2 regions of the Lysinibacillus sp. OF-1 genome follow, and region 1 is predicted to be linked to the other one. Evidence: riboswitches for the same ligand, from Rfam matches in the RefSeq annotation. Region 1 holds a riboswitch; the other holds the start of a gene.

Region 1 (16,658 bases):
AAAATAATTTGACGTAAAAAAGACTGTTTTTTAGCAATACATCGGTCAACTATCTCGAATCCAGCTTCTTCAATTAAGTTATCAATCGTATCAATTGTGGCAATAATAATTTTATCTGAAATTCGTCGAGCGTGCTTTAGTATCTCACTTTGTTCTTCCCTTGATGCGTGAGTAAATAAGTTATATGGTAAATCAACAATCGCTACATCATAGTGCTCCGTTACCTCTGAAATCGGTCCTAGTGTAATTTTACCTTCTAGTCCGAAATAAGTGATATTACTTCTGGAACCCTGACATACATGATAATTAATGTCTCGACCTTCAATATCAATTCCCATTGAAAGTCCCTCTATTATGACAGTTCCTATTCCACAACAGGGATCGATAGCACGTACATTTTCTATATGTGGAACTGCAATATTAGTAATAGCACGAGCAACTCTTGTGCTCAATGCGGTTGAATAATTGTGTGGCTTCTGTTTATGTTTAAGCCAAATGGGTTCACTTTTTGTATAGTTGCCAAAATACCAACGACCGTCTAACGTAATAATCCCCAAGATAATTTCTGGATTGTCTAAATCTGGTTCTCCGTTAATCGACAATCCAATTTCTCTTTCAATTTTACGACGCTCTGCATGGTTTATCTTATTAGTAGTATTTATGACCATTTTATTTAAACTAATTACTTTGTAAGTGTTTTCTCCTACATTGAAATGCTTAAGACGATCCTTTAATACGTCTAAATCATTCTCTTCATATAATATCTCAAGTCTCTCTTCAATAAATGGGCTACGGCTTGGATCAATTTTAACATCGCTAATTAAATAGTTTGAGTCAGAATCTTTTCCAAAAAATGAGCGCATCTCCATTCTACATAAATCATATTCATCAATATGATGAATATAAGTGTAGATATACTTATCACGTATTTTTAAATCATTAGTCAATTTATTTTTCTTCCTTTAAATTCCAGATTTTATTTATGGGAAATGTAGTTATAAGTAGTGTTTTAATATAAAACAAAATTTAGTCATTTATTTTAATCTAAAGAATCATTCTACTAAACTTTAGCCTTATTTGCCATTTTATTTCTTTGAGAAATAATGTTTTTAGGCTGTATAAATGATTCATGCGGAATAATCTTATCTAAATTAAGATAGCGAAGAGAAAATAGCTGCACCAAATAGTACTTACAATCCTCTATCGTCTAAAGGTTTATTCAATCATAAAATTTCACAGGTAATAGTGGTCTTCATATAGTGTGTTTTTGCAGTATTGACAAATAAAAATCATCAAAAAACAACACACTATGAGCAATCTACGAATAAGATGTCTCTGTAGTATGAAGATAGAGGTAGGTGTTCATGGTTGAGAAAGAAGTGGCTGGCTATATGCGGCATTATCTGTACGCTTGGGCTAGTAGGATGTTGTCAGGACAAAGCGGCAAACGATAACAAGCTAGAACAAGAAATTCAACAACATGAAGAAGCTCAGCAGTCTGTTACGTATGAACAAGAGCACCCAATTGAGCCTATTGTAGAGGTTATTGATCCCGTAACACAGCAGATGGTTCAAACAATCTCTCCTAAGGAATTTGGCTTTGACACAGATCCGCAAGCTTATTACCAGCAGCTAGAACAATTAGCAAAGGAATTGGCGAGAGGAACAGACACAATGACTGGCTATGATCAACGAATGGTGCTCGATCGATTGGGAGAAGAAGGGCAAGTAATCAAAGGAAGACCGCAAACTATTTTAAAAGAAAGCGAATTAGTAGAGCGAATTCTAGAGGCTTCAACGACGGGTGGTCAAGTGGAAATGCCGCTCTATGTAACAGAAAGTGGCTATTATTTAGAGGATCTTCCTTTATTAGAGGATGTCGTTGTTGCATCCTATACGACATATTTCAATAGCACAGATAGTGGAAGAAATAAAAACATCGAGCTGTCGGCTAGGGCAATCAATAATGTCATTGTAGGTAGTGGTGATTATTTTTCTTTTAATACGATTGTGGGTCCGAGGGATGAAGCGAATGGCTATCAACCTGCACCGGAAATTATTAATAAGAAGGTAGTCATGGGGATTGGCGGTGGAATCTGTCAAACGTCTTCAACCCTGTTTAATGCTGTCGATCAAATTCCAATTAACTATGTGGAACGTCATCACCATTCCTTAGATGTGGGGTATGTACCTAAAGGAAGAGATGCTACTGTTTCCTACGGCAGTTTAGACTTTAGGTTCCAAAACACGAATGATGTACCATTTTTAATAAAGGCTACCTATGGCAATGATTTTCTAACAATTGAAATCAGAACGGCAGCGAAATATGTAGAAAAATTGACAAAGTCATAATGGCATGACAAGACACCACTGGACGGTGGTGTCTTTTTTTAAGTGACATGATATAGTTAAATTGAGATATTTTACAAAAGCTTTGGGAGAAGGGGGAAGACAATGCATCCAAAACTACAGGCAGCGATTGATTCGATTGATTTATACCAAGCAACTTATCCAGAGGATGCTTGTGTCATCGTGGCAGATAGAGAGAAAGTTCTTGCCTATAAACCGGGGAAACGTGTTGATTTAAAAGTAGGGGTTGGTGAACCAGTACATAAATATCGAGGGACTGCAACGGAAATAGCCTTAAGCTCAGGCCGCTTTGTGAAAGAAGAGCGCGGGGCGGAAGGGTTTGGCATGGCATACATTGCCTCTGCACAGCCTATTTTTGACGGAGGTCAGGTAATTGGTGTAGTAAGTGCCATTATTTCCAATGAAAAAATGGATAGTATGCGCTTGTTGGCAACTGAGCTTTCAAGTGCTGTTGAAGAAATGACGACTACCAATGAAGGATTAGCTACTTCCAGTATGGATGTGTCCAATCGTTTAGAGGAATTATCGAACTTCTCGGAATCGATGGCAAGTGATATTAAGCAGATTAATGACATTGTGAATTTAGTAAAGGATTTGGCTATGAAATCCAAAATTCTCGGCTTGAATGCATCCATTGAAGCAGCACGTTCAGGTGAGCATGGTCGTGGCTTTGCCGTGGTTGCTTCAGAAATACAAAAAATGTCCCAAAGCAGTACAGAAAGTGCTGATAGCATTACAGTGCAACTAGAAAATATTAAACAATCCATCGATCAAGTCAATGCGTCAGCAAATCAAATTTCTGCGTTTACACAGCAATTTGCTGCGAGTATGCATGAATTAACAGATGCCTATAAAGGGGTTAATAGCACGGCAGAAAAGCTCATGCAGATTAGTGAGATGAAAGGATAATAATATAAAAAAAGGATAATAGACAGGTAACATGCTATTATCCTTCCCCATAATTAAATAATCTCTAAAATTTCCTGTGGTGTAGCGACCTTATATTCAGGATTTTCGTTTTGCACGACCTCTATGGCATCATAGCCCCATTCTACCCATACAATCGGGACACCTGCTTTCTTACAAGCCACGATATCCCTTTGTTCATCCCCAATATATAACACGTCAGCTGAGTTGACATTTGAGTCCTTTAAAAACTTTTTCATCACTTTATCCTTGCCAAAAATTCGATTGGAGCAAAGAACATCTGCTACACAGTGAATACCGTTCATTTTAAGAAATGCTAAAATATTTTCCTTAGAATTAGAGGAAATAATAATGATTTTATAGCCTCTCTTATCAATTTCCATCAGGACTTCCTTCATTCCATCAAAAAGATGAACATCATTTAATGATTGACGATACAATTTATAAAATTGCGGTAAAATCATGGGCAATTTATACATTGGGAAATCAAATAATTTACTGCGTTCAGAAATCGATAATTTTTTCAGTGTATCAATTTCCTTTAATTCGATGCCTTTAAATTTATATTTTTGCGCTAATGTATTCCATGCTGATGCAAACACTGCGGTTGAATCTGCCAGTGTTCCATCAAAATCAAAGATAATATGCTTCATTGCTAATTTTCTCCTTTTCCATCTCGTTGTAATTGACGTTTTATCTTAATTCAGCAAGTGTTTTTTGTACCAAAAGTGAAGCAGTACTATAGAGAAAGAAAAATACTTGTGTTGTTTTCTCCAATGGGTGTTCAAATGCCCACTAAAAAAGCTGAACTCAGGCTAAGAACGCCACATCTTGTGCCATATCTGAGTAATTCATCATCATGTTAACCCGAAGCCTCGGCGGAAGTCACTGATTTTGAAGTTGACCTGCACGATGCAAGTCAGTTAACTGTTACAGGACGTGATGGTCTGAGGTTAACGATCTACTCATCAGCTCGAAAAAACGGGGCGCAAAGTTGATCTGCGCGAAAATGCAGAATCAGCGGCAATTACGTCAAAGGCGTAATTGATGTTTAAAGATATTACATAGGATGGGCGACCTAGTGTAGTGCATCATGAAACAACAACTATTTTGAGCGTACGTAAACATCTTATGGTAAATATTATCAGAAAATACTGCGATTGCAACGGAAATGACATAACAAAAGGAGGTGCCTTAAAATTCCTTCGAGACACCTCCCTTCTATACTAAAATGATTGAGTTTTTTTCAAAAAGAAAGAGAGTATGACATTGATGATTGCCAGAGCAAAACTGATTGTAAAGACAAATGCAGAGCCTGAAGCCGCCGCCTCTTGAGCATTAGTTGTACTGTCAGTTAAGAATTGCTGCTGCTTAGCTGAGAACAACGAGACCATTACAGCAATGCCTATGGCACCTGATACTTGTTGAGAGGTTTGTGTAATCGCAATACCATCAGGAAAATATTGTCTTGGCAAAGCATTGAGCGTATTCGTTTGGACAGAGGCTAATACCATACCAACCCCAAGCATCATGATGATATGTGTTAACACTAATGCCCAAGTAGCTGTTTCGGTACCATTTAAAGCATAAAGTCCATAGCCAATCACAACAAGTATGGTTCCGGGGGTAATGATTGCACGTGGTCCGTATTTATCGAAGTATTTACCGATGGTTGGTGCTAATAGGCAGTTTAGTAGACTACCAGGAAGCATCATTAAACCTGTTACAAAGGCCGATACCAAAAGTGCCGTTTGCATATACATCGGGAGCACCACTAGCATAGACAGCATATTGAAGAAGGTAATCATATTCATCAGAAGACCCAATACGAACATTGGATACTGGAAAGCTCTCAAATTTAACATAGGATGGTCCATTTTTGATTGACGCAACACAAATAAACATAAGGCAATTACACCTAGTAAAATGGTGCTAAGTACGTTGATGCTTGTCCAACCCAATTCTCCACCGCTACTTACACCATAGACGATGCCACCAAAGCCAATCGTAGATAAGATAATAGACCATATATCTATAGCAAGCTGCTTTCTTTCATTCACATTGGGAATAAAGATAAAACCAAAAATGATCGAGAATAATAAGAAGGGGACAGTAACCCAAAATATCCAGTGCCAGGATAGCGTGTCTAAAATCATCCCTGCTAATGTCGGGCCGAAAGCGGGTCCTGCTAAAATGACGAGACCCATCATCCCCATAGCACTACCACGTTTATTAGCTGGAAAAATCGTGAAAATCACATTTTGCGTTAATGGTAATATAATCGCTAAACCTGCAGCTTGAATAACACGTGCTATAAGTAAGACAGCAAAGATTGGTGCAACAGCGGCAAGTATGGTACCAATTATGGAAAAGAGTAAAGAGATTATAAACATTTGGCGAGTGGTAAATTTTTGCATTAAAATGCCTGTAACAGGTACTAAAATGCCTAATGTGAGAAAATAGCCTGTTGCTAGCCATTGGATAGTTGTGGCATCCACGCTGAAAAGTTGGCTAAGTTCCCCTAGTGCAATATTTAATGCTGTCTCACTAAATAGCCCTACAAAGCCGGCTACTAAGAGAGCAGCCATAATTGGACCTGTTTTTATTTCCTTATTCACTGTAAAAACTCCTTCAAAAATGTTCAACTTTCATAGAATGTATAAAAACAGAATATTCGGAAAAATAAAGTTGCGATGCTTCTACTATTTCATGTTCTGCATTATAAAAAAGTCTATGAAGATATAATCGTGATGTCGATTATCAGCGATCATGATTCCTTTTAGCTAGTACACCTCCGCGATACTAACTGCTCTGTTTTTTACTATAGCAAAAAAAAATTCTCAAATGTAAGTACTAATTTGAGCGATTACTATACGATTTCATCATTTAGACACATTTTTTTGAGATAGCATTCATTTTTTGAAGGAGAGGAGGAGATTTGTCCAGACCTCTCACAAACGAGTGATAGGTCTGAACTCTTTTATGAGAGCTTTTCGGTTTTTTCACGTGTTCGAATTAAGTAATAGGCATTGACGGAGGAGGCGATCGGAATAATCAGTGCAATACCGATGCCAGCACAAAAAATAGTCGTCATTTCAGCACTAAAAACCTTGGAGTTGACGATTTCACCAATCGAATAGGAGAGATCTTTGAACCATATTAATAAGCTTAAATAGCCACCAAAGAAAGCGAAGAATAACGTATTCGTATCGGTTCCTAAAATATCTCTCCCGATATTTAAGCCGGATGTAAATAATTTCTTTCTACTAATCGAAGGGTTACGATAAAAAATCTCATGCATGGAAGTAGCAATGGAAATAGCGACATCCATAATTGCTCCAATCGTACTCATAATAATGACGGAGGCACCAATCTGCACAAAATCAACACCAATATAAAGGGAAAAGATGCTTATTTCTTCTGTTGTTTCTTCACCAAATCCTTGAATCATCAACTTTTTCGTTACAAATGTAATAAAAAGAAGTAAGACAACAATCGTCACCATAGTGGAGATAAATGCTGTAATGGTTTTACTGTTTGTTTTATTGATATAGAAAAGGCTAATACAACTAATAATTGTACAGGCAACGAACGTTAAGATGATGGGGCTATTTTTAGGGTTGGTCATTAAAAAGATCGTCACAAAGAGCACACCGAAATTTAGGAATAAAGAAAGAAACGAACGTACACCTTGCTTCCCGCCAATTGCGACCATCAATAGACATAAAATAAAAGCTAATAACACAATTACATTCATTCTTGAACCCTCTTTCGATTAATGAAAAATAGAGCAGTATACTGACTGATCGGAATCGTGAGGACAACCCCAATACCACCTGCTAAGGCGCGAGCTAATTCTAAAGAAAGATTCAAGGACAGCGTGAGTCCTAAAGTAGAAGAATTTTTCAAATAGAGAATAACCATCGGTATGGAGCCACAAAGGTAGGCAAAGAACAAAATACTCGTAATGGTGCCCATAATATCTTTCCCGATTTCATGCCCTGAAGATTTAAGTGCCTTCACAGAAATAGTAGGGTCTTGTTCATATAAAGCAAAGATTGAAGAAGCCATCGTAATAGAGACATCCATGACAGCCCCAAGTGAGCCAATAAATAAGCCAGCCATAAAGACTGTACGATAGGGGCGTGTTAAAAATTGCATTTCTTCATAGCGAAGACCGTTTTCACCAGTTAACCACATCACGACAGAGCTAATGATGAGTGCCATAACGGTTCCTAAAAGTGTAGACACAATAGCTGCATACGTTTTCGTGTTCAAGCCGCTAATCAGTAACAACGAAATGATCGTAAATAGAAGAGCGCAAATACCACTGATGACTAACAAGCTCAGGTTACCATGTTTCACATATAAATCTAACGCGAATGATAAAATCAATGCATTGACAATTAAACTAATAATGGAAAACAAGCCTTGTCTTTTTCCTATAAGGAGTAAGACAAAAATAAAAATCCACGCAATCATGAGAAGGGTTTGATCTCGTTTTAAATCGAGAATGGTCCCAGTTAGCCCTGACTGTGATGCGTGATTATCTATGGAGACAAAGATTTCATTGCCCACACGGTATTCTTGATCGAAAGCTCCAGAGGCGGAATAGTCATTCGTCAAATGGATGGATTGCCCTTTATGTGGTCCATTTTGTATCACGGCTGTAATATGCTGTGTAAATAAATAATCATCATTATCATACATATCTGTCATTGGTTCTGATTCTGCTACATCAGCTTTTATCACCTCAGCAATCGGTCGATCATAAAATGATTCATTATGATGAACGAACACAATCGAAAGCACGCAGCAGAGCATTAATAAGGCATAGAAAATACCTTGCTTCAATGGGATGTTTTTAAAAAATAGCAAGTAAATGACCTCCAAAGTGCTGGACTGAATTGTCACTTGTAAAGGAACGTTTTAGTGAAAGGGAAGTTCCATGCACAGTTTAAATGTTATCAGTTTAATGATTTCGTTTACATTTATCAAGTCATTGTTATATTAAGCTGAAGACTCCCTTGCGGCGAGTGATTAAACACCTGATAACACCATCAAAAAACGCCGTCTCCTGTGGCAATAACATTGCATGTTGCTCAATGCCTCAGGCGGACGTCACAAACGCGAAAAACCTGGATGCATTGTTGATCTGCTATAATTCTTTTTGAAAAATTTTTAAAAAGAGGGATGGATAATAGAATAAAATAGTGTTATCGTAAGATTAGCTAAATAAAAAATCCTTCAGGGTAGGGTGAAATTCCCGATCGGCGGTGATGAAGTAATTCAAAGTCCGTGAGCGCAAGCTGATTTGGTGCAAATCCAAAACCGACAGTTATAGTCTGGATGGGAGAAGGGTAAAAATGCGAGCTTTTTAAATTGATTGTAATTTAGAAGGTTTATTTTCCTATGCATTTATTACACTACTTCCCACAAGCTTGTTGGGAAGTTTTTTATTTAGTGCCAATCGAATAGAAGATGTTCTTCGGGGTAGGGTGAAATTCCCAATCGGCGGTGATGAAGTAATTCAAAGTCCGTGAGCGCAAGCTGATTTGGTGCAAATCCAAAACCGACAGTTATAGTCTGGATGGGAGAAGAACAAATGAGATGACAGTCTATGGAAAAAATAGTTTTCAATTAGGCTTATTTGTTGATGTCTTATACTCCCAAACCCCTTTGCTGAAAGGGGTTTTTGTTTTTTATCGATAGCTAGAGAAGGAGAAGGAGGAGACGGATAAAACTAGAGAAGTGACGGATAGACCTTCGAAACTGATGGATAAGACTTCAAAAGTGAAGGATAGAAGCCTAAATCAATGAAAAGTAGGTGATGGAATGTTTACAGGGCTTGTAGAGGATATTGGCATTTTAAAAGCCATGCAAAGCGATAGGGACAGTATGAAAATAACAGTTCAATCAGCCAAGATAGCAGAAGATGTCAAGCTTGGAGACAGTATCGCGGTTAATGGTGTTTGTTTAACGGTGACATATTTTACGGAACAGACGCTTACGATGGATGTGATGCCTGAAACAGTCAACGCAACCAATTTACAGCAGCTCGTGGTAGGGGATTCCGTGAATTTAGAGCGTGCCATGCCTGCTAATGGGCGATTTGGCGGTCATTTTGTTGCTGGGCATGTGGATGGGGTCGGTAAAATTTTGCGCAAACGTCCAGTAGCCAACGCAGTCTATATCGATATCGAATTGTCAGAGGAACTAACCAAATTTTGCATTCCGAAGGGTTCTATTACGATTGATGGCACAAGCTTAACCCTTTTCCATGTTGACACGAACAGTGTCACGATTTCACTAATTCCCCATACGTACAAAGAAACCGTATTAGGCATGAAGAAGGCTGGAGCGATTGTGAATATCGAAACAGATTTAGTTGGTAAATATATTTTACAGCAACTGAAAAAAGGGCAAGCAACACCAACCATTACGAGAGATTACTTAGCACAACATGGTTTTTAACAACTGAACGAGGAGATGACAAAAGTGCTATATGCAATTGAAGAGGCCATTGAGGATTTAAAGCAAGGCAAAATGATTGTAGTGGTTGATGACGAGGATCGGGAAAATGAAGGAGATCTTCTGGCACTCGCTGAATTCATGACACCAGCAACTATAAACTTTATGGCAACCTATGGTAGAGGATTAATTTGTACACCGATTTCACAGCAGCTTGCACAACAGCTAGATTTACATCCGATGGTTCAGCACAATACGGATAATCACCAAACAGCGTTTACCGTAAGTATCGACCATGAGGATACAACGACAGGAATTAGTGCGTATGAACGAGCATTTACGATACAAAAAATGATTGAAAAGCAAGCGAAGCCGATTGAGTTTCGTCGACCTGGTCATGTTTTTCCGCTCATTGCGAAGGATAATGGTGTTTTAGAGCGAAGAGGGCATACGGAGGCGACTGTCGATTTGGCAAAACTTTGTCATAGTGTGCCAGTGGGTGTTATTTGCGAGATCATGGGCGATGATGGTCATATGCTACGCTTTGAGGAATTGATAAAGTACGCAGCACAGCATGACTTGAAAATGATATCAATAGAGGCACTTGTAGCATACCGCAGTCAATTGCTGACAACTGAAAATAAAATTTCTATTTAAAAAGGAGAAAGAACAATGGGTCAAACATTTGAAGCACAATTAATTGGAACGGGTTTAAAAATTGCAGTTGTGGTAGGTCGATTTAATGAATTCATCACAAGCAAATTATTGGACGGTGCAATGGACGGCTTAACACGACATGGTGTTGATGAAGCGTCTATTGATGTTGCTTGGGTTCCAGGAGCTTTTGAAGTTCCTTTTATTGCGAAACAACTAGCAGAAACAAAGAACTATGATGCCATTATTGGTTTAGGTACGGTTATTCGCGGCTCTACAACACACTATGATTATGTTTGTAATGAGTCAGCAAAAGGTATTGCCAATGTATCGTTATCAACCAATGTCCCTGTTATTTTCGGTATTGTGACGACGGAAAATATTGAGCAGGCGATTGAACGTGCTGGTACAAAATCTGGTAATAAAGGATACGATGCTGCCATGTCTGCCATTGAGATGGCTAATCTAAAGAAAATGATTGGATAATGACCAAATGTTTCTTTGAATATTTTGCACATCCATGGGAAAAATATGCTTAAGTGTATTTATTGAAGGTAATCGTTTTTCATAAATGTACTAATCTGGAGCTGGCTCAGTAGGAGATGAGAAGTATTTCATCAATGGAACAAATGATCAATTTGAAAATGTTGAAATCACTATTTCAACGCTCTGCTGATGTGATTTTTCAACAATATAAATTTCAGCAATATACAGTACATTTGATAACTTGTGATGCAATGATCAACGAACAAATACTTCAGACGGTAGTTGTTCAGCGAGTCCAATCCTTATTAAGTGATGTCGCTGATGACATGTTAGAGGAACAAATCGACCAGCATTTACACATTCCCTATTTACAAAAGGTTTTAACGCAAGAGGATGCCATAACAAGAGTCTATAAAGGGCATGTATTATTGTATTTTGAAGAAAATCAATTACTATTTTCTAGTGATATTTCTAAAAAACCGAATCGAGAGCCCGGAGAAACATCGCTAGAATTAGTGGTCAAAGGGCCAAGAGATGACTTTATAGAAGATGTTTTTATTAATATTGCTTTATTAAGAAAGCGTTTGCCCACTAATTCTTTTAGTGTAGAAACATTAGAAATTGGGAGACGTTCCAAAACCACTGTAGCGGTACTCTATATGGATGACATTGTGAATTTAAATATGCTAGAACAAATCCGTCTACAATTACAAAAGATTGATACGGATATTGTTGTCAATGGTGATTTATTGATGGAAGCAATTGAACAAACAGCCAAAGTACTGCCCAGGCATGATTATACCGGGAGACCGGATTTTGCTATGCAGGCATTAATTAGGGGAAGAATACTAATAATGATTGATGGTGTTTCCTACGCATTGATCACACCTACGAATATAATGTTGCTCTTTAAATCGGGTGAGGATAATGATTTTCCTGTCATTGTCAGTTCAATGGAAAGATTGCTTCGTATTGTTGGGATATTAATTAGTATGCTAACACCAGGCTTTTGGCTTGCGCTGACGACGTATCATCAAGAACAACTTCCTTTTCTTCTTCTAGCAACAGTTGTTGAGTCGAGAACGGGACTGCCATTCCCAACGATTCTTGAAATACTAATGATGCTATTTATGTTTGAATTGTTTCGTGAAGCCAACTTACGTCTTCCGAGTGCAATTAGTGGATCAATTAGTGTTGTGGGAGGTTTAATTATCGGAGATGCAGCGATAAAAGCTGGCGTTACGAGCCCTTCAATGATTGTTGTCATTGCAATTTCGAGTATTGCGGCTTTTACATTGGTTAACCAATCATTTGTAACAGCCATGAGTATTTTTCGACTAATCATTATTATAGCCTCTGCCTTTTTTGGATTATTTGGTTTTTTTATTGCAGTATTTTTCATCATCTTATACGCAGCGAATATGCGTGTGCTAGGTGTACCCTATTTAAATTTTAGTGCACATTTGAAGAAGGAAAATCTAAAAAAATCATTATTAAGACTTTCATCAAAGGGCTACAGTAGACGACCTTCCTTTTTAAAGCCACAGGATCGAACACGTACTTCGAATAAAAAATAAACAAATTTCATTGAAGATCAGGTATTGTAGTAGGTACCTGATCTTTTTGTGACTTTTGCTTTAGGAAGGTATTACATTAGCTTATAGGATAGGAAATGAGACATAAAATGTTATTAGTTACCTTTTTAGTTTACTTTCTTGTAAAGGATTATTAAACTATTGGTTACGGTGTGTAATTTTAGTAGAGTTCAAGTAAAATGGATTTTCTGTTTTCATTTCTGTAGGATAATCAAGAAATGTTCACTTTACAAACAAAAAATAGAGTTAATTATTATATAATGATATTCCAGAATATTTATAGGTGAGGAAGTCCCGTTTTATATGAAAAATCGAAAAATAAAACTAATATTAATTCTATCAACGCTTTTATTATGTTTGTTTACAAGTTTAAACATCATTACATCCTATGTGAAAATTAAAAAGACCGTTGAAGAGTCAATTGCCAATCAAAGCTTAGAGGCTGCCAACTCCATTGCTTCTTCTATTGATACAGCTGCTTATCAGCAGTTTTTGAAGAATCCACAGAAGAATGATTATTATTGGGAAGTAAGAAGCTATTTAAATGATGCCAGAGTAAAACTAGGTGCATTGTTTGTTTATACGTTGAAGGTGGATAATCCAGAAGTATCAAGTGCGATGATTATGGGGCTGCCAAATGAACTGAAAAAAGGCTTTGATATAGGAGAGGTTTGTACTGTCCCAGCAAAGCAAGTGGCAAAAGCCTACAAAGGTGAAACCTATGTTACAGAGGTGATTCATGATTCTGTACATGGTTCTTATTTATCGGTTGGTACACCTATCAAAGATGAGAATGGTAAAATTATTGGGTATCTAGGCATTGATATCAGCGCAGACACATTAAATGGCATTAAGGGAAAAGTCATTGAAGACAATTTATTTATTTTTATTTTTAATGGTGTATTTATTTTAATTGTCATTGGTTCTTTTTTATTTTTACAACGATGGTATCAAAAAGAGGTAGCGAAAGAAGTCGGCGCTACAGAGGACACATATCAAGCAGAAATTAAAACTTTGATTACTTCGGTATCATCATTACGTCATGATTTCACTAATCATATTCAAGTGTTACATGGTCTTTTACAATTAGAAAAAACAGAGCAAGCAAAACAATATTTGTCTTCACTATCTAAAGAAGTTCAAGCGATTAAGTCTTTAAAATTAAATATTGACCACCCAGGTCTGTCCATCTTATTACAAACGAAAAAATTAACCGCTCAAAATCATAATATTGATATGGACTTTACCATTTCTCAAAATGACTTTAATAAGATTAAAACGACAGATTTAATCAAGATTCTATCCAATTTAATTGATAATGCCATTGATGCTGCGGTTGAATTACCTGAAGGACAACGTAAAATTATGATTTGCTGTACAGCTGATGAAGTACAGTATGAATTTAAAATTACTAATACAGGGCCAAATATTGTGGATGCTGACCACATATTTAAGCAAGGGTTTTCAACGAAAAGGCATGAGCAGGGTCGCATAAGAGGACAAGGGTTATTTATTGTGAAAGAAATTGTCCATAAATACAATGGTCATATTTCAATCGACTCATCGAAACATTTAGAAACAACTGCTATTGTCCATATTCCCATTAAATAACTGAAAATAGCTTCCTACAAATTGTAGGGAGCTTTTTTCTATTTGTTAGACATACATTACAAAATAGAAAGTGTTATGATGAAGGGGATGAAAAAAATGGAAAAGGATCTCCTGACGTTATTGAGAAAGGGTGGGCTTCATTTATATGCAAGGCATGGAACGGCCACAGTTGGTGTAGATCAGGCATATGGCACGTTTCACAGTTGCCGCTATCAAAGAAACCTATCAGAGCATGGTCGTAGGGAGGCTGTTTACTATGGTCAAATGCTGCGTTATTGGCAAATTCCCATCCTTTCGCCCATTACAGCAAGTCCGTTCTGTCGAACAAAGGAAACGGCTCTACTTGCATTTCCAACTAACGGTGTACAAATTGACCCTTTTTTGTTTGAGATCTTCATGTTAGGTGGCAATCTTACCAGTGCTGAGCAAACTAGCATTTTAACGACACTGACATCCAAGCTGGAAATAAAACCATCACAAGGCATGAATAATGTAATGATTGGTCATAGCTTTCCGAGAGACGTGGGCCTTGGCATCCTTTCGAATATGGGGACGGTTGTCATCAAGCCTAAAGGTCCAGGGCGTGGGTATGATATCGTGAAAAAACTAACCTTAGAAGATTTAGCGACATTAGATTCCATTTGAGAAGAGGGAAAATATGAAGGTCAAAACAGTTGAACAATGCACATTAGAGGAAGTATTGAAAGCATGGAACAAAGGCTTCGAAGGCTATTTTGTGGATATCCATATGACGGCCGAAATGTTTTTACATCGACTGGCTGGGGAGGGGCTGTCTCCTAAACATTCCATTGTCATTTTTGACCAAGATGAACCGATTGCAGTTGTTATGAACGGTTTCCGTATCATAAATGGCAAGAAAACAGCTTGGAACGGTGGTACAGGTATTTCCCCAGCCTATCGTGGTAAAGGCGTCTCACGCTTATTAATGGAGGAAACCTTAGCTATCTATAAACGAGAACATGTAGAAATCGCTACGCTGGAGGCAATTAAAGAAAATCAGGTAGCTATTGCTTTGTATGAAAAATATGGCTATGAGGTTGCTTCTTCATTATTATTTTTAAGTGGCGAATATGGAGCGAACGTAGAGCCTACAGCCGCCATTCACGTTGCAACCATTCGCCCTGAGCAGCTAGCATATCTCTCTTTTTATCAGGAAGATGTTCCTTGGCAGTGTGGCTGGCAGAGTGTGAAGCAGGGGGAAGCCAAGGTTTTCTATAATGACAACAATGAAGCCCTAGGCTATATGCTATACAAAACCGTGTGGAATGACAGCGGTGAGATGGAGCGTATTCTACTCTATCAATTGGTGATCCTAGCAGAAAGTCATATAGATTTAATACCGCAATTTTTAGCCAGCGTCACAACACATAAAGTTCAGATAACGACAGTGAACTTTTTAGCAAGCAATCCAGCAACAAGCTATTTATTAAAGAATGGGCTTAAGGTGACAACAGAGCAGGTACAGATGACAAGGAGATTCTAGGCATGGTTGCCAACCTCCTAAAAATCCAGTATACTAATGCGATAAAGAATGGAAATAAAGGATGAATGAGATGACTTTTGAAGAAGTATTACCACGCTTAAAAGCAGGAGAAAAAGTAATTCGCAATGGCTGGGGTGGTGCTGAGCTATATGTGAAGCTGGTTGGTCAAAGCCAGCATGATGGTGAGACATTGAATCCTTATTTTTTAATTAACGTTCGTGGTGAGGGCTATACAATGTTCACACCTACAGTATGTGATCTATTAGCGGAAGATTGGATAATCGTAGAATCGTAATGAGTGAAGTCATCTCTTCTAGTGAGATGACTTCTTTCTGTAAGGAGACACAATATGAAGTTTGATGAATATAGAGAAAAGACGGTTTTTATTACGGGGGCCGCTTCAGGCATTGGACATGCTCAAGTTATTGCATTTTTAGAAAATGGAGCAACTGTTTTTGGATTGGATGTAGAGGAGCAGGGGTTAATACAGTTACAGCAGCAATATCCTGATCGTTTTGCCTATAAGGTTGGCTCTGTAAGTAGCCAACAAGATGTGGAGCAGTCGTACAAAGAAGCTATTTCACTATTTGGGCAAATTGATATTTTATGTAATACTGTTGGGATTTTAGATGGTTTTGCGAAAACTTTGGATACAGACGAAGCGCTGTGGGATAAAATTATGAACACGAATGTGAAGGGCACGTTTTTTGTGACGAACATGATTTTACCACATATGGTAGAACGTGGCACTGGTACAATCGTCAATATGGCGTCGATTGCTGGACTTGTTGCTGGTGGTGGTGGTGCAGCCTACACAGCTTCTAAGCATGCCATTGTCGGTTATACGAAGCAGCTAGACTTAGATTATTGTCGAGCGGGTATTCGTGCGAATGCGATTGCGCCTGGAGCCATCCAAACACCGATGAATAAGGCTGATTTTGAAGGGGACGGGGAAATGGCTAAATGGGTAGCTGAAGAAACGCCAGCAGGTCGATGGGCACAGCCTTATGAAGTGGCGAATTTGACTTTATTTTTAGCAA
Region 2 (16,658 bases), 290 kb from region 1:
CTAGTATACTATACACAAATGTCGGGGCTCTTTTAATGGTTTGTTTAATGATTGGGTAATGAGCCTCTATAATTTTCATCATGCTACCTCCTCCTGTTATTTCTATTCTCTTATAATAATAGATAAATTTAGTTAAAGGGACTGAATGATGCGCAGATAGCCATATTTTGCATCCAATATCACGAAAATCTTGGAGGCTGGAAAAAATTAAATTTTACTTTGCTGGCTAACTATACGCTTTAGCGAAATCAAATTTAAAAGCTAAGAATGATAGAATTCTATCATTCTTAGCTTCTTCATTTAGTGATACATGCCATGATTAATTTTCCCTGTTAACTTCTCTATTTGTACTTCAAACAACTCGATTTTAGGCAGAATTGGATAGCCTTCTTTTTCAAATGTCCATGCAGGATTGCCATACTTCTCAAGCAGTGCATCAAAAAACCATTCTTTCTTCGACTCCTCCTCAATGCGTACGACCTGTCCAAACAACACCACGCTTTGATACACAAGTGCAGATTGACAGGCATATTTTTTCCCTGGATGTAAATCACCCATCTCACTCACTTCGATACAGATTTTAGGATTTTGTTTAATATTTGACCAAAAATGGCTTTCTCGAATATTACCAATATGCAAATATAGTTTATCTTCTCCCTCATATACATAGACAAACGGAATAACGTATGGAAAACCTTCCTCACCAACCGTTGCAACATGTGCTACTTGCCCTACTTTTAAGAAATGCTGTGCTTCCTCTTGTGAAATTTCTACACGCTTGTTTTGAATCGTACCTCTCATCATACTTTAACCCCCTCATGAAAATATATCACGATTAACTCAATCGTTTATTTTAAACATACATATATTTTACATCTTTAACACACCTAAAAAAAGGATAAATTTTCTTTTGAATAATAAAAGCCAAGAATGCTTAATCCATGCATTCTTGGCTTTCTTGTTATTTAATTGGAATCCAAATTTCAGAATAGGAGTCAGGACTATAGGCATCCTCTTCAGGATAAACCTCAAGTTCCGCTGTTCCTGCTGGTTCGTATGGATTGGACGGGAACCACTCTGAATAAATTTGCTTCCACGTATTTTGCATCGCATCTGGCATAGGGCCATGTACTTCAAAGACAACCCATTTGGAGGCAGGTACTTCCATTGTTAATAGATCTTCTCCTACTTCCCCTACATGATCTGTAGCAATCCAGTAATCAATGAAACCCTTTTGTCCTTGGTTTGTATTTGGTACACAAACACCTAGTACTCCATTGATATTACCATTATTTAATTGGTATAGTTGATGGTCGAAGCCACTTTGATTTACCTCTTGCCAAAATAGAGGAATTTCTCGTGTGTTCTCCCCGTCTTGACAGTTGTACGTTCTTTTCACTCCAACAATTTGAAACTTTTCTTTTTCTACGATTTTATACTTCATTGGTTCTGCTCCCTTCAAGTTTACCTGGATGACCAGGCGATTGTATGATTGTAATGGCCCTTGTTTCTTTCTTGCTTCACTAGGCGTTATATGGTGCTGCTTACGAAACGCTTTTGTAAAAGCTTCAGGAGTTTCATAGCCATATTTGTAGGCGAGATCGATTATTTTTTGTTCCGTGCCTATTAATTCTTGTGCAGCTAATGTCAATCTTCTTCGTCGCAGATAATCAGCAATGGACATATCCGTCAAAATTGCAAACGTGCGTTGAAAATGAAAGACAGATGAATTAACCTCCTGTGCAATCTGTTCAATCGTAATGTCCTCTAATAAATGATCCTCCATAAAATTAATGGCCTTTTGAATCGACTCAATCCAACTCATTGCTTTCACTCCTTGATTCCATCATAAAATAGATATTGCTGTATAACCTGTCTTTTTATGCTAACTTTGGACAGGTTAAAAGGGAAGTATTTTCCCGACGATTCTCCCTACTTATTTTCACCCTCCATCCTACACATATTTACAACTACGTTCTTTAATAGGTAAATTAAGTATAAATAGAAATGAAATGGAGGTTTTTCTCTTGGGAAAATGGCAAGGTGCTGCTGCTATTTGTTTGAACGATAACAATCAATTATTAATGGTTTTACAAGGAACGGTGGAAGAAGAAAAAACGTGGGCTGTTCCATCAGGTGGTAAAGAAGCAGCGGAAGATTTTAAGGCTTGCTGTATTCGAGAGGTTTATGAAGAAACGGGCTATATAGTGGCTATTCTAAAAGAAATTTATTGTAAGCAGAATGAAGCTGTGGAAGTTCATTACTTTGAAACAGTTATGATTGACGGACAAATGATGATTCATGATCCTGACGAATTAATTTATGACATTGCTTGGCAATCAAAAAATGAAGTGGCCCAATTGTCATAAACTTTTCCAGAAGATCGTGCCTTTCTTTTATCTTTATTTCAATAAAAAAGTCACGTCTTAATGACATGACTCATCTCAAGTACATATTGCTAATCGTTTTGTTGATAAATAATTAAAGCAGAATGGATGACTGTCTGTTCGCCAATATAGAGCGTATTGTATTTGATATCAAGTATTAAAAAGCTTCTTAAATCTACTAAAGCCCGGTTAATGTCATGTTCAAATTGCACAATATCATTGTTTTGAATGGTCACAACCTGGGTCGTTTGTGTCATTGCCCACACTCCTTTTCTCTAATAATAGATGAAAAGAAAGGAAATGTAAAAGTGTTGGAGCCAAAACAGCTCCAACGCTTTTTAGTACATCGTTAAATACTCCTCACGTTCCCAGTTGTGGACGCGTGTGCGATATTTATTCCACTCAATTTCTTTGGCGACTGTAAATTTATCATAAATATGATCGCCTAGTGCATTACGAACAATGGTATCCATCTCTAATTCAATCAACGCATATTCTAATGAGGAAGGTAAGCTATCAATTCCGTTCAACTCTCGCTCTCCTGCTGTCATTTTATAAATATTACGATCTACTGCTGCAGGTGGCGTTAAATCTTTCCGTATGCCATCAAGTCCAGATGCTAAAATAACAGCCATTGCTAAGTATGGATTTGCGGCTGGATCAACTGAACGCAATTCAATTCGAGTAGATAGTCCACGAGCTGCTGGAATACGAATTAGTGGTGAACGGTTTTGAGCAGACCACGCTACATAACAAGGAGCCTCATAGCCAGGCACTAGTCGTTTATAGGAATTAACAAGTGGATTCGTAATAGCGGTAAAGCCGTGTACATGCTTTATAATCCCTGCCATAAAACTACGTGCCGTTGCACTTAATTGTAAGTCTGCATGTTCATCATAGAAGGCATTTTTATCACCCTCGAATAATGATAGATTAAAATGCATTCCTGAGCCGTTTACACCGAATAATGGCTTTGGCATAAATGTTGCATGGAGACCATGCTGTGCAGCAATGGTTTTTACGACTAACTTAAACGTTTGTATGTTATCACATGCCTCAATGGCACTAGCATACTTAAAATCAATTTCATGCTGACCAGGTGCGACTTCATGATGGGAGGCTTCAATTTCAAAGCCCATTCCCTCTAACTCTAAAACGATATCACGACGACAATTCTCTCCCAAATCTGTCGGTGCTAAATCGAAGTAGCCTCCACTATCATTTAACTCTAGTGTTGGATGCCCCTTATCATCCAGTTTGAATAAGAAGAACTCTGGCTCTGGCCCTAAATTAAAGGAAGTAAAGCCTAACTCCTCCATTTCCTTTAAAACGCGTTTCAAATTGGAGCGCGGATCTCCTTCAAACGGCGTTCCATCTGGTCTGGCAATATCACAAATAAAACGAGCCACCTTGCCTTTCTCAGCAGTCCAAGGAAAAATCACGAATGTATCAAAGTCAGGCTTTAAATACATATCAGATTCCTCTATACGCACAAAACCTTCAATGGATGAACCATCAAACATGACTTTATTATCTAATGCTTTTTCTAACTGACTGACAGGGACTTCCACATTTTTGATTGTTCCTAATATATCCGTAAATTGTAGGCGAATAAATTTCACATTTTCTTCTTTTACTCGGCGTATAATATCTTCTTTTGTGTAATGTTTCACTCTTCACCACTCCAATGTAAATTTAGTTAACATACGTTTTTATAACTGTTCTTAAAATACATGAAAATTGAAATTCACGCAATAGATATGTTAGGTTTTATAACATAGTTTTTTTAGAATATATTTATCTTGATTTTCGATGCATAAAAAAAGTGTATCCATTTCCACAATGGATACACTTTTTTTATTTTAATATTGTAATAGCATATTAATGAACACAACTAGAATAACGATCGGTACAACGACTAACATTAACATACGATATGTTGCATAATAGCCCTGCCCTAAGTGACTACCCATTAACAGTTCTTTCCTTACAAATTCCTTATCCACTATGTGGGCAATAAAAATAGCAATGAATAAATTTCCTAATGGCAGCATTATATTCGACACTAAAAAATCAGTGGCATCAAAAATACTTTTCTCAAAAATGGTTACATCCGATAAAACACTAGAAGAAAGTGCCGCTGGAATAGCCGCAATCAATACGACTACACCAAGTAAAAGCGTCCACATCGGACGAGATTTCTGACTATGTTCCATAAATGCCGCTACGATAATCTCATATAAACTAAATGATGACGTTAATGTAGCAAATAAAAATAGCAATAAAAACATCGCTAAAAATAATTCTCCAAACGGCATTTGACTAAAAGCTGTCGGCAGCACCATGAACAACAAGCCCGGTCCCGCGGCTGGCTCTAAATCAAAGGCAAACACAACAGGGAAGATTGCTAAACCCGCTAAAAATGATACAAGCACGGTTAAGAGCACAACAGAACCTGCTGAATTTGGAAGGCTGACATCTTTTTTTAGATAGGAACTATATGTAACAAGACAAGAAAATCCTACAGCTAATCCAAAGAATGATTGCCCTAACGCTTCTAATAATGCCCTACCAGTAATATTTGAGAAATCAGGCCATAAGAAGAATTTCACTCCCTCCATTGCGCCATCTAATGTAACAGCACGCACAACCAGAACAATGAACATCACAAAGAGTAACGGCATCATCCATTTATTCGCCTTTTCAATACCATTTTGTACACCTAATGAAATAACGAGTACGTTAGCTAATGTAAACAAAGCTAAACCTACTAGCGTAATCCAAGGTGTACCTATAATTTTTCCAAATAGTGCAGCTGGATCAATCGCAGGATCTATCACAGCACCAGCGACGCCTAGCCCGCTGTAAATAAAAATCCAACCTCCAACAACACTATAAAATGTTAATAATAAAAAACAACCTAGCACACCCATTCGGCCAATCCAAGCCCATCCTGGTTTTGTCGGAGCAACCTTTTTATACGCGGTTACCGCCTCCGATTGTGTACCACGCCCTAAAACATACTCGGACAATAGCATTGGCAACCCTATTAATAACGTAAATAACACAAAGATTAGGAAGAATGCACCTCCACCACTTTGCCCCGTTACATACGGTAGCTTCCAAATTGCTCCTAGTCCAATCGCAGCACCCGCTGATGCTAAAATAAATCCTAATTTACTAGACCACTGTCCCTTTTTTTCACTCATCTCTTCAAACTCCTCAAACTTTCTAAACTCCCCTCTATTCTACATGAAAATGTGTTCTTCGACTAGATTATAATAATAAAGCACTAGAGCACGAGCATTTTCTACTACTTTTTTCTAATTTTATTCGTCCCATCACTTCTTCCCACAAAAAAACCTCGAGCTAACTACTCGAGGTTTATGGTCCATTATTTTGCTATATACATAGAGCGCTGGCGGTCGATCCATTTGCGCATTGTAGTAAATAAAAACGCCATAATAGCTGTTAATAAAATACCTTTTACAATATTAAATGGTAAAATTCCAGCGACGATCATTTTATAAAGGGAGTCACCTACAACAGGTTCCATACCAAGGAAATATGTGTACATCGGTAAAAATACAACATAGTTCAAAACGCTCATTCCTACTGCCATCACGACTGTTCCTGTCGCTAAACCTCCAACAAGACCAGCAGTCGTTTTAAAACGATTAAAAATAAAGCTAACTGGCAAAATAAATAAAATGCCTGTTGTAAAGTTGGCAATATGCCCTACTGGCACACCTGTTGGTGTACCCGAGAAAATCCAATCCAACACATTTTTAAACAATTCTACTAAAATACCAGCTACAGGTCCCATTGTGATGGCCGCTATTAATGCAGGCATATCACTAAAGTCCACTTCCAAAAATGCTGGGAACGGCGGTATTGGGAAATTAAAAAGCATTAATAAAAACGAAATACTGCTCAGCATACCAATCGTAATAAACGATTGAAGTTTAACATTTTTCTTCATAGAAAACTCTCTCCTCTTTGCTGATTCAATCTCGCAAGAAGAAAGGTGACGATCTTTCAATTGTTAGCATGAAAAAACCCTTATGCATTAAAAAGCACAAGGGAGAAAGGCATGACGAATAAGCGTCAATCTAAACTATTTTTTGAGCACTATTTTAAAAGCCATACAAAAAAAGCGCTCAGTCATAGTTCATTTCATAACAATGAATGACGATCGTACCTCCATCTTCTCCCATCCAGACTGTAACTGTCGGCCTTGGAATTTCACCAAGTCAGCCATGCAAATAAATTTGCACAGGTCGCGGGCTAAAGAGTTTTGCCTAAACCATTCGAGTTAATGAATAAACATTAACGGTTTAGCACTCTATTACCGCCGGTCGGGATTTTCACCCTGCCCCGAAGATGAATCACTATTATTTTATACTACAGTTTTACTATAAAGAATTATCAACAAAAAGTAAATAGTTCTGCTCAAAAAACCTATTAGACTTGTATGCATTGTAAAAAAAATGGAGCATCCTCACCGAACAGGAATGCTCCATTTCTTATTGTTATTTTCTTTGACTAAGGCATATATTGCTTATTTGGCCCTACAGGCTTTGGTAAAAACATTTTTAAATCAAAGCCCTCCCAGCTTTCTTGGACAACATTATTTAGGCGTAATTGTTGGTCAAAGCTAGCAGCCGTTAACATCATGGCCTCAATCAGTTGTGTGGCACGAATCGGTTCCATTGATGTTAAATCAAGCGGAAGATCAAATGTAACGACTACGCCCTCTGCTTCCTCTGTCACCGTATATGATACGTTTTCAGGAACAACGGACACATAGACATCATCATTTTTATTTTTCATCAGTGTGAGCGCCTCTGTGACATTTGCAAATGTTTGACGGAAATCTGGTGATAAATATTCTGCACCTGTACCATCTTGATATATATAATAATTATAATGCTTGGCGTTCGTTAATGACATAGGTGGACTTGGCTCACCTTCTTGAGAAAACTCATAAGGTGTTCCATCTTCATTTTGAATCTCAACTTCTGTATATTCAGAATCAGAGAATGTATCCTCCAAAGTTCCTTTGTACTCATTGACAGTAGCAGAAGCAACATCATAGCTATTGTCCTTTGGTAGCACATGGACAAGCTTATCGTCCTTCTCCTTCAGCTCACCTTTGTAAGGATGGTAATCAGTAAATCCTTTAGCTTTCTCATCTATTTGAGGCGCGTATTTTTCATACATCTGTAAAGTAGAAGGTTTTTCTGTTCCAAAATCCGTTGCTACTCGCTCATTTGGTATCACATACGTCATTGGTACACTTTCCGCATCTCGCCCTGCTAAGCCAATACGGAAAACGACAGCATCTTTCACATCTTCCTCATAGACAGATGACCGTAAAGATAACATGCGCTCATGCTCTGCTACGATAGGAGATTGGAGTGCTTCGTCTTGCGTAGCAGCCTCCTTTGGAGAAAGATCTTCCTGTAAAGTAGAATAGGTAGCCGTATCGGCAGTACTAGCTTGATCCTTATGTCCAACATCATTATTCATGACCATTGAGCCTACAAGTATCGTTAACGCAAAAACTGCTGCAACGCTCATAAAAATTGGCATTTTACGAAGCTTAGATCGTGTTGTTCGTTCTTCTTGGATGGAGGAATTGCTTTGCTTTTGTTCATCCTCTTTTGGTTGTTGTATCGCTTCTTGAAGGTAACTGTTATCCTGCAAGCGAGCATCTGCCATTAACCGATTTAATATGTCCTCTTTTGAACGGTGGTCAGAAAGCTTAGGGGCATTGTTCAATACATGTTCAAGCTGCTCATCATCAAATGGCTTATGCGTCATTGCCGTTTCGCCTCCTGTTCTCTAATCGGCTGTAGCTGTTGCCTTAAAAATTTTATGGCTCGATGCTGGGTCGTTTTTACCTTAGCTTCTGTCCAATCTAATATTTGAGCAGTTTCTGCAATCGATAAATCCTGAAAATAGCGCATAATAATGACCATTTTTTGGTCGCCTGTACAGTTTTCCAGTGCTGACGCTACTTGCATAAATTCATCACTGGCCTGTAGCATATCTTCCGGTGATGGTGTGGTTGAATGGAGCTGTTCCGTTTCCCAGTCAAAGAAATCAAGTGAATGCTTCTGGCGTACAGCCTGCTTTCTAAAATGATCAATCGCTACATTTTTGGCAATAGCAAAAAGCCATGTTTTCTCACTACTATTACCTGCAAATTGATCATATGAGCGCAATACTCGTACATAAACTTCATGTGCTAAATCTTCAGCCAATGTACGGTTTTTTACTAAATATATTAAAAACTGGAACACGTCTTGGTGATATGCATCGTATAGTCGATGGAACACGGAGTCATTCAAAGCACTCCACCCCCGTTCTATAATATTTGTCGTCTTACATTCGTGAAAGTTACAGCCAATTAATAGCAATACATGTTATTAATCGAACGGTAAATAAAACGTGAAGGTCGTACCTTCTTTCAGCACACTGTCTACCATAATATTACCTGAGTGTGCCTTCACAATATTTCTCGCAATGGCTAAGCCGAGACCCGTACCACCTTTTGAACGGGTACGTGCCTTATCTGCTTTATAAAAACGTTCAAAGACATAAGGTAAGTCGTCATGAGGAATGCCGTGCCCTGTATCTTGAACAGATATTTTAGCGAATGTTGGTTCCTGCTCAACTTTTACAGTGACTGCTCCTTCATCCGTATGTCTAAGTGCATTATCTACTAGATTTGTGAGCACTTGTTCAATACGATCCTCATCGATATTAATCATGGCATCGTCATTAAATTCACTTTCAAACAATAGACGAACGTGTTTTTCCTTTGCAACCTGTGCAAATTTTTGAGTAATACGTTCGAATGTAGAATTAATCGGTAATTCATCTTTATACAGCGTCATATGTCCCGATTCCATGCGTGCTAAATCTAATAAATCTGTTACAAGACGCCCCATCCGCTTCGATTCATCATAAATGATTTTAGTAATCTCATTACGTTCTTCCTGATCCTGAATAAAATCATCATCCATTAATGCTTCAGAATATCCTTGCAGCATGGCAATTGGTGTCCGTAGCTCATGAGAGACATTGGCGATAAAATCGGATCGTAGTTTTTCTAAGCGATGTTGCTCAGTCATATCACGAATAACAGCCACAGCCCCACGTATCATGTCACCACTATAAAGAGGGCTAATAGTAAATGTATAGTAGTTACCATCCATTTCAATTTCCTCTTCTAGTTTATCCTCAAACATTAGCACATGATCAAGCATATGATACAGCTCTGGAGGAATAGGTTTAGCACTTTGTGAGCCTTTATTGACGAACCATTTTTGCATAAGTCGTTCAGCTGGTGGATTACTTAATAATATTGTAAGGTCACGGTTAAATGTAATAACTGCATCTGTCATAGATGTCAAAATATTTGAAAGTTGTTCATTTTCTTGATTGATGACCTCTAAGTTATGCTTTAATTGACGGCCCATTTGATTGAAGGCAACAGCAAGTTGACCAATTTCATCATTTTGAGTTGTTGGCATTTTCGCTTCAAAATTACCCTTCGCAATTTCAAAAGCCAACTCTCGCATTTTTCTAAGTGGTGACGTAATACGTGAGGAAAGGAAAAACGCGAAGAATGTCGTCAGCACAAATGCAATGAAAGCCGCCAAAAAAACAATTTTCGTTGTTTCCTTAGACGTTTTATGTAGTGCATCTGGGCTTTGATAGATGAAGACAGCTCCGTGTACTGCATTTTCAACATTTAATGGGAAACCTAGCACGACATAAGATTCCATTTTTTCTTGATCTGTCGAAGAAGGCATCATCATTTCTTTCGTAATAGGTTCATCTGATTGAAATACTTCTCGAAACGATTTATTGGCTAAAATGGTCTCTTGTATTTCTTTTTTGTTGACACCCTCCTGCATGGCAAAGGATACTTCAACATGATTGATTGCAATTAATGCATTGGTTCCTGTAGGTAAGATATCTTTTAATAATTCCGAAGTAGATTCCGCTGTTTCATTGTCATCCACTATACTTGCTACTGTTGCAGCTGTTTGCCGTAAAGATATTTCGGCTTGCTGCATATGATAGTTTTGAAGAAATTCAAGCATCAATACCGTGAAAACAAATAATACAAATGAAACGAGAAGCAATATGGTTACCCATAGCTTCCCGACAACACTATTCCATATTCTATTCATTGACAACCTCAAATTTGTATCCAACGCCCCAAACCGTCACAATCATTTTAGCAGCGTTTTCAGAAACTCGGTTGAGCTTTTCACGTAAACGTTTTACGTGTGTGTCAACTGTACGTAAATCACCAAAGAAGTCATAATGCCAAACCTCTTTTAGTAATTGTTCACGGTCAAATACTTTGTCTGGCGATTTTGCTAAGAAGTATAGTAATTCATACTCTTTCGGTGTTAAATTAACCTCAATGCCCTCTGCCGTTACACGGTGTGCATCATGATCGATCATTAAATGCTGGAACACTACTAAATCTTTTGAAGAAGAGGCATTTGTCGTTGGTGAGAAAGCCTGTGAACGACGTAAAATAGCCTTCACACGTAACACAACCTCACGAGGACTAAATGGCTTTACAATATAGTCATCTGCGCCAAGCTCAAAGCCTTGTACACGATTCGCTTCCTCGCCCTTTGCAGTTAATAAAATAATGGGTGTTGCTGCGCGTTCTCGAATTTCCGCACACACTTCTAGCCCGTCTTTTTCAGGCATCATAATATCAAGTAAAATACAGTGATACTCTTTTTCTAAAGATTTTTCGATCGCTTGTTCACCATTTTCTGCCTCGTCAACAAGGTATCCTTCTCGCTCTAGGTACATTTTTAATAATCGGCGAATACGATCCTCATCGTCTACTACTAATACTGAAATATTTTCTGACACTTTCACGATCCCTCTCTTCCAATCTTTCTCTAACTTCTATTGTACATGGTGTGACACATATTGAAAAGAAAAGAAAGCCTCTTCGCCACAGCGAAAAGGCTTGTTATTTTACAAGTTATGCGTAAGAGTGTAAACCTGCAAGAATTAAGTTAACAGCAATTAGGTTAAATAAAATAATTCCGAAACCAATTAATGCCAACCAAGCAGATTTTCGACCTTCCCAGCCTTTTGATAGACGTAAATGTAGGAATGCTGCGTAGAATAACCATGTAATAAGAGCCCATACTTCTTTTGGATCCCAACCCCAGAAACGACTCCAAGCAATTTGTGCCCAAATCATCGCAAAAATTAAAGCACCTAGGGTAAATACAGGGAATCCTATCAGCACCGAACGATAACCAACTTCATCTAATAATTGCAAATTAACGCGTTTAACAAGTGGTTGGAAAATGGCACTAATTCGACGACGAGCAATTAAACGAATTAATAAATACAAGATTGACCCTACCAATAATGACCAAAAAACAGTTGTTAATTTTTTGGCATTAATTAATGCAGGCATTTCTACTAGCGGTGACATGCCATGTTCTTCAACTGCTTCATACTCATTCATACCGAAAATTGGCGGTAAATTGTAAATAATTTTACGAGTAGTTCCTTCTTTATCCACATAATTATAGCTAGACTCATAATCCATAGCACCGAATGTAGATGTCACTGCGACAAAACCAACCACTACTACAAGACAGTACATCACGGCTTCTAACCAAAAACGTTGTTTAGAAGGCTTTGTTAAATCGACTACTTTTAATAAATAAATGAGCCCTGCTACAGCACTAATGGCTAAAATAGATTGTCCTAATGCTGCTGTGATAACGTGTATCGTTAGCCAATGACTTTGTAACGATGGTACTAACGGACTTACTTCTTTCGGGAACATTGCTGCATAGGAGATGATTAATAATGCAACAGGCAATGCAACTAGCCCAAGTGCAGTCAAACGATAAATAAAATAAATTAAAATAAACGCGCCAACAATGAACATACCAAAGGCAGTCGTAAATTCAAACATATTACTTACTGGTGCATGTCCTGTATAGATCCAACGCGTAATAAAATAGCCTAGCTGTGATAAGAAACCAATAATGGTTACCACAATGGCAAGCTTGCCCCATTTGCCAGTATTTTTACCAGTAGCATTTGCTTGCTTAATTGAACCACCAAATAATAATGTTGCAACTAGATAAGCAATAAAAGCTACAAATAATAGGTTTCCACTTATGTCAATCAAACTCATAAGGTGTTGTCACCTTCCTTTTCTTTAATGCCACCATTCGTGGACTCTTCGCCAGCCTCATCTTTCTCTAACTGATCTTGATACGGAGGCAATGCAGCAAATGTTGTAACAGCATCTAAATCCTTTTTCATGCTGAACATATTTTTGTTAACATGGGCAGCCATTAACACACGGCCATCTGGTTCCACTTGAATCCATAAACGTCTGTGATTCCAGTAAGAACCAATAACAACACCAATCATAAAGATGACGCCCCCAACAAATAAGATAGGAATTGTACGATCTTTACGTACTGTAATACCTGACATATCACGCATTTCTGCTGCTGCAAATTTCATTCTGTATTTATTTTCACCAAGTGGCTCTAAAGGAGGTTGCATAATTTCAACAAAGCTCACTTCGCCTTCAGGTGTTTCTGGTGTTGTCATTTTAAATAAGAATGCTGGGTTATTTGGAATGGATGTTTTTGTTTGTGGCTCACCATTTTCAAATCCATCAAAATCTGGTGTATAAACAAGAATTTGAACGGAAGAACCATTACCTAAATCATATTCCTTTTTTGGGTTTGTTAAATCAATTTCCACCTTACCAAGTGATTGTTCAGTCGTTTTATTGATTAATTCGAAATTCATTTGCTTTAATTCATTTAAACGATAATCCATTTGGTAAAGCGCAAAGCCATCTTCCTTTAAAGGATGGTTTACACGAATGGAATAGTCTTTTACTTTTTCTAGATTATCTGTGTCACCTGGCAAAGCATCTTTAGGCTGCTTATATAGTGTAATATCTGTTTGGAAATTTTTCGCAACAACATTTACACCCTGCTTTACTTGCTCACCCTGTGGTTCATTATCATGTGTCTCTAAAACAAAATCATTGTTTTCAATGAAATAACCGTCCATGCCAGTAATCGCACGTGTCTCGCCCTCACGTACCCAGATTGATTCATCAACATAGAAACCTGGCACCAGACGTAGCATGACCCCACCTAAAAAGATAATGAGACCGACATGGTTTATGTACGGACCGTAACGAGAAAAGCGTCCTTTTTCAGCTAAGAGAGCGCTACCATCTCGACGAACAAAATATCTCATCTCAGACATTTTTTGTGCCACTTTATCAAGCGTTTCCTCTGCGCCTGCTGTCACTTGTCCTTCTGCAACAATGCGCTGACGCTTCATAAAGCTTTCATGTCTTTTCACACGTTGATTCTTCAATGATTTATAAAGTGGTATTCCCCGGTCAAGACTTGCCACAATAATGGATACAGCAAGCATACCAACTAAAATTTGGAACCACCACGAGCTATATAAATCTGAAAGGCCTAACGTATAATAAATTTTACCGAATGTACCATAAACGTCTGCGTAATAAGCTCCCTTCTCCAAATCAGAAGCTTTCACGTAAAACTCTTGTGGTAGTAATGTTCCGATTGAAGCAGCAATTAATGTGATAATAATTAAGGATATACCGACTTTAACACTTGAGAAGAAATTCCATATTTTATCAATAAATGACTTGTTATATGTTTTAGAGCGAATGGCCATACCATCGTAGCGCATATCAACTACTTTATTTTGCTGTTCTTCTTCGGTTAAAGGACGACCACATTTCTCACAAAGCTTCGTGCCGTATGGGTTACTATGACCGCAAGCACAAATGATTTTTTCCATCGTCATATACTCCTTATTCCGGCTTCACTAATTCCATGTACGAAGCGATATTTTCCTCCGTCATTTCACCTGTAATAATCTTAGTCACTTTGCCTTCAGGATCAATTAATACTGTAGCAGGTAATTGACCTACATTATAAGCAGTCATAACACTTTTCGTTTTGTCGATCACTACTGGGAATGATAAACCATACCGATCAACAAAATTCTGCACTTCAAAATCAGTTTGAGCGATATTGACCGCTAAAGTTTGTACACCTTGATCTTTAAATTCTTGATACTGATTGTCCATCGCAGGCATTTCCTTCTCACAAGGCTTACACCAAGTTCCCCAGAAGTTTAAAAATACCCCTTGTCCTTTATAATCCGACAATTTATGTTTTTCACCGTTTAAATCTACTAACGTGAAGTCAGGTGCTTCAGAGCCTAGTGCCACTAACTCTACTTTTTCCTTTGTCGCTGTTCCATATACTGTGTACCCGATTGCCAACGCTAGCAGTGCTAAGATGACCGTTCGCAGTACGAGACGCTTTTTCTTTTTCTCCAAGTTAATAAACCCCCTATCAATTACGGCTTAGCGTAAAGTTTGTAAACGCGAAGCTTTTACCTAATGCAGACCCAATGAACTTTTTCATTTTATATACGTCTTTAATTATGTAAAAACTTCTTTCAAATTGACGTCAACAATACCAGATTGTATGTGTAACAGTTCTTTTGAACAAACTGTTACTAGGTGTACTATTCTCACCTATTATAGCAAAATGATACAAAAACACTTAGCTATTAATTATGAATGATTTATGAACGAATTCACCATAAAGAAAGTGTAAACACCCAAATAATACCTATTGTGGTATCTACTTTCTTTTGGCAAATGTTCTTTAATCAAGCTTTCCAGTCTCCGCTAAAACACGTAATTGCTTGACTTCATGCTTTGATAATTCACGGTATTCTCCTGGTGTAAGGCCGAATAAATCTAAGAATGCAAAGCGTTCACGTTTTAATTTGACAACAGGTGTCCCAATGGCTTCAAACATACGACGAACTTGGCGATTGCGTCCTTCATGAATCGTAATTTCACAAATTGCTTTGCCTGCTTTTTCGTCAAAGGATGTCATACTAACCTTAGCTGGAGCTGTTTTCCCATCCTCTAATTTAATCCCTCTTTGAAGTTTTTTAAGCCCTTCAATTGTTGGAATACCTTTGACACGCGCGATATAGGTTTTATCAATTTTAAACTTCGGATGTGTCAACATATAGGAGAATTCCCCATCATTTGTCAATAATAATAATCCAGATGTATCATAATCAAGACGACCAACTGGGAAAATACGTTGCGGAATATGGTGAAATAAATCTGTGACAGTTTTGCGTCCTTTATCATCCGTCACAGCCGAAATTGTTCCACGTGGTTTGTAAAGTAAATAATATACCTTATCTTCCTTTTCCAATTTCACACCTTCTACTTCAATTGTATCAGAATTAGAAACCTTCGTTCCTAACTCACGAACAACTACACCATTAACTTTTACTTTGCCTTCTACTATCAATTGCTCTGCCTTGCGCCTTGAAGCAACTCCTGCATAGGCAATGACCTTTTGTAATCTTTCCATTTTTTCACCTCTAGTTTTCTTTCACATTGACACTTTCGTCATCATTCGATTTCGCTCTTATGAATAGGGTTATCTTTCCCGCTAATCTGTGAAAATTATGTCATACTTTTAAGCATTATTAAAGAAAAACAAATTTCACATTTTTTAATTGAGTATTCCAAATTATTTCTCATTCACAAATTTCTTATCATTTGCACCTACATTTTACGTTCCTCATAACCAGTATACTCATTTGGCAAAAAAGCGAATCGACTTAAAAATCTTTATTTTAACAGACAAGAAAGCTATCATTCAGCAGCTTTTAATCGTCCTTATTGTCAATTGTTAGTCCATATTGAAATGAAAACGTTTTGAGCTTCTACTTGTTAGTGTTTGCTCAATTGTTAAAACATCTTGTAGCACAAAAAAATTTTAGCATGTATTGTTACGTCAGCTTTTTCTATATTGATTTACTCACCTTTCTTCCAAGCAGTTAGTTGTCTAGTAATGCAGATTATAGGAGCACGAAAGAACGGCTCAAAATAAAAGCATATTGCACTGAATCACTTGGCTGTTTATGCTATAGTCATCCGTCATTTAGCAGAGATTCCATACTAAATCAGAACCACCAGTATAACTGGTGGTTTGCTCTGCGCGTGAAACGCTGGGGTACTGGCCCATGTCTAAAGACATTCTGAATGGTCTGCCAACCGCACTCCGTTTTCACACAAACCGCTAAAGCGGCTTACTTATTTTTTCTTTCTCTTGATCTCTTCTCCTGTGAATGGGT

Evidence for each region. A riboswitch is a leader RNA that binds a small molecule or an ion and turns the genes downstream of it on or off. The one in region 1 is predicted to bind FMN.
Region 2: another riboswitch for FMN. It lies ahead of NV349_RS06095 (ECF transporter S component); the one in region 1 lies ahead of ribE (riboflavin synthase).

What each region holds. Positions count from the first base shown of each region.
Region 1 covers NZ_CP102798.1:1,573,071-1,589,728, forward strand. Annotated here, with positions in the region: gene NV349_RS07460 (TRM11 family SAM-dependent methyltransferase) at 1-947, opposite strand, end outside; gene NV349_RS07465 (VanW family protein) at 1,369-2,352, shown strand; gene NV349_RS07470 (methyl-accepting chemotaxis protein) at 2,455-3,279, shown strand; gene NV349_RS07475 (HAD-IA family hydrolase) at 3,333-3,950, opposite strand; gene NV349_RS07480 (DHA2 family efflux MFS transporter permease subunit) at 4,524-5,915, opposite strand; gene NV349_RS07485 (YibE/F family protein) at 6,278-7,054, opposite strand; gene NV349_RS07490 (YibE/F family protein) at 7,051-8,121, opposite strand; FMN riboswitch at 8,537-8,662, shown strand; FMN riboswitch at 8,778-8,903, shown strand; gene ribE (riboflavin synthase) at 9,133-9,771, shown strand; partial or broken gene ribB (3,4-dihydroxy-2-butanone-4-phosphate synthase) at 9,796-10,422, shown strand; gene ribH (6,7-dimethyl-8-ribityllumazine synthase) at 10,441-10,908, shown strand; gene NV349_RS07510 (spore germination protein) at 11,043-12,485, shown strand; gene NV349_RS07515 (ATP-binding protein) at 12,807-14,114, shown strand; gene NV349_RS07520 (histidine phosphatase family protein) at 14,211-14,759, shown strand; gene NV349_RS07525 (GNAT family N-acetyltransferase) at 14,773-15,618, shown strand; gene NV349_RS07530 (DUF2829 domain-containing protein) at 15,689-15,913, shown strand; gene NV349_RS07535 (3-oxoacyl-ACP reductase) at 15,968-16,658, shown strand, end outside.
Region 2 covers NZ_CP102798.1:1,284,114-1,300,771, reverse strand. Annotated here, with positions in the region: gene NV349_RS06130 (GNAT family N-acetyltransferase) at 1-82, opposite strand, end outside; gene NV349_RS06125 (pyridoxamine 5'-phosphate oxidase family protein) at 301-804, opposite strand; gene NV349_RS06120 (AraC family transcriptional regulator) at 962-1,825, opposite strand; gene NV349_RS06115 (NUDIX hydrolase) at 2,013-2,369, shown strand; gene NV349_RS06110 (sporulation protein Cse60) at 2,459-2,644, opposite strand; gene glnA (type I glutamate--ammonia ligase) at 2,726-4,060, opposite strand; gene NV349_RS06100 (sodium-dependent transporter) at 4,250-5,596, opposite strand; gene NV349_RS06095 (ECF transporter S component) at 5,782-6,369, opposite strand; FMN riboswitch at 6,589-6,776, opposite strand; gene NV349_RS06090 (RNA polymerase subunit sigma) at 6,933-8,213, opposite strand; gene sigX (RNA polymerase sigma factor SigX) at 8,210-8,743, opposite strand; gene NV349_RS06080 (ATP-binding protein) at 8,822-10,597, opposite strand; gene NV349_RS06075 (response regulator transcription factor) at 10,590-11,306, opposite strand; gene ccsB (c-type cytochrome biogenesis protein CcsB) at 11,422-12,603, opposite strand; gene resB (cytochrome c biogenesis protein ResB) at 12,600-14,276, opposite strand; gene resA (thiol-disulfide oxidoreductase ResA) at 14,290-14,823, opposite strand; gene NV349_RS06055 (pseudouridine synthase) at 15,158-15,889, opposite strand; gene tnpA (IS200/IS605 family transposase) at 16,618-16,658, opposite strand, start outside.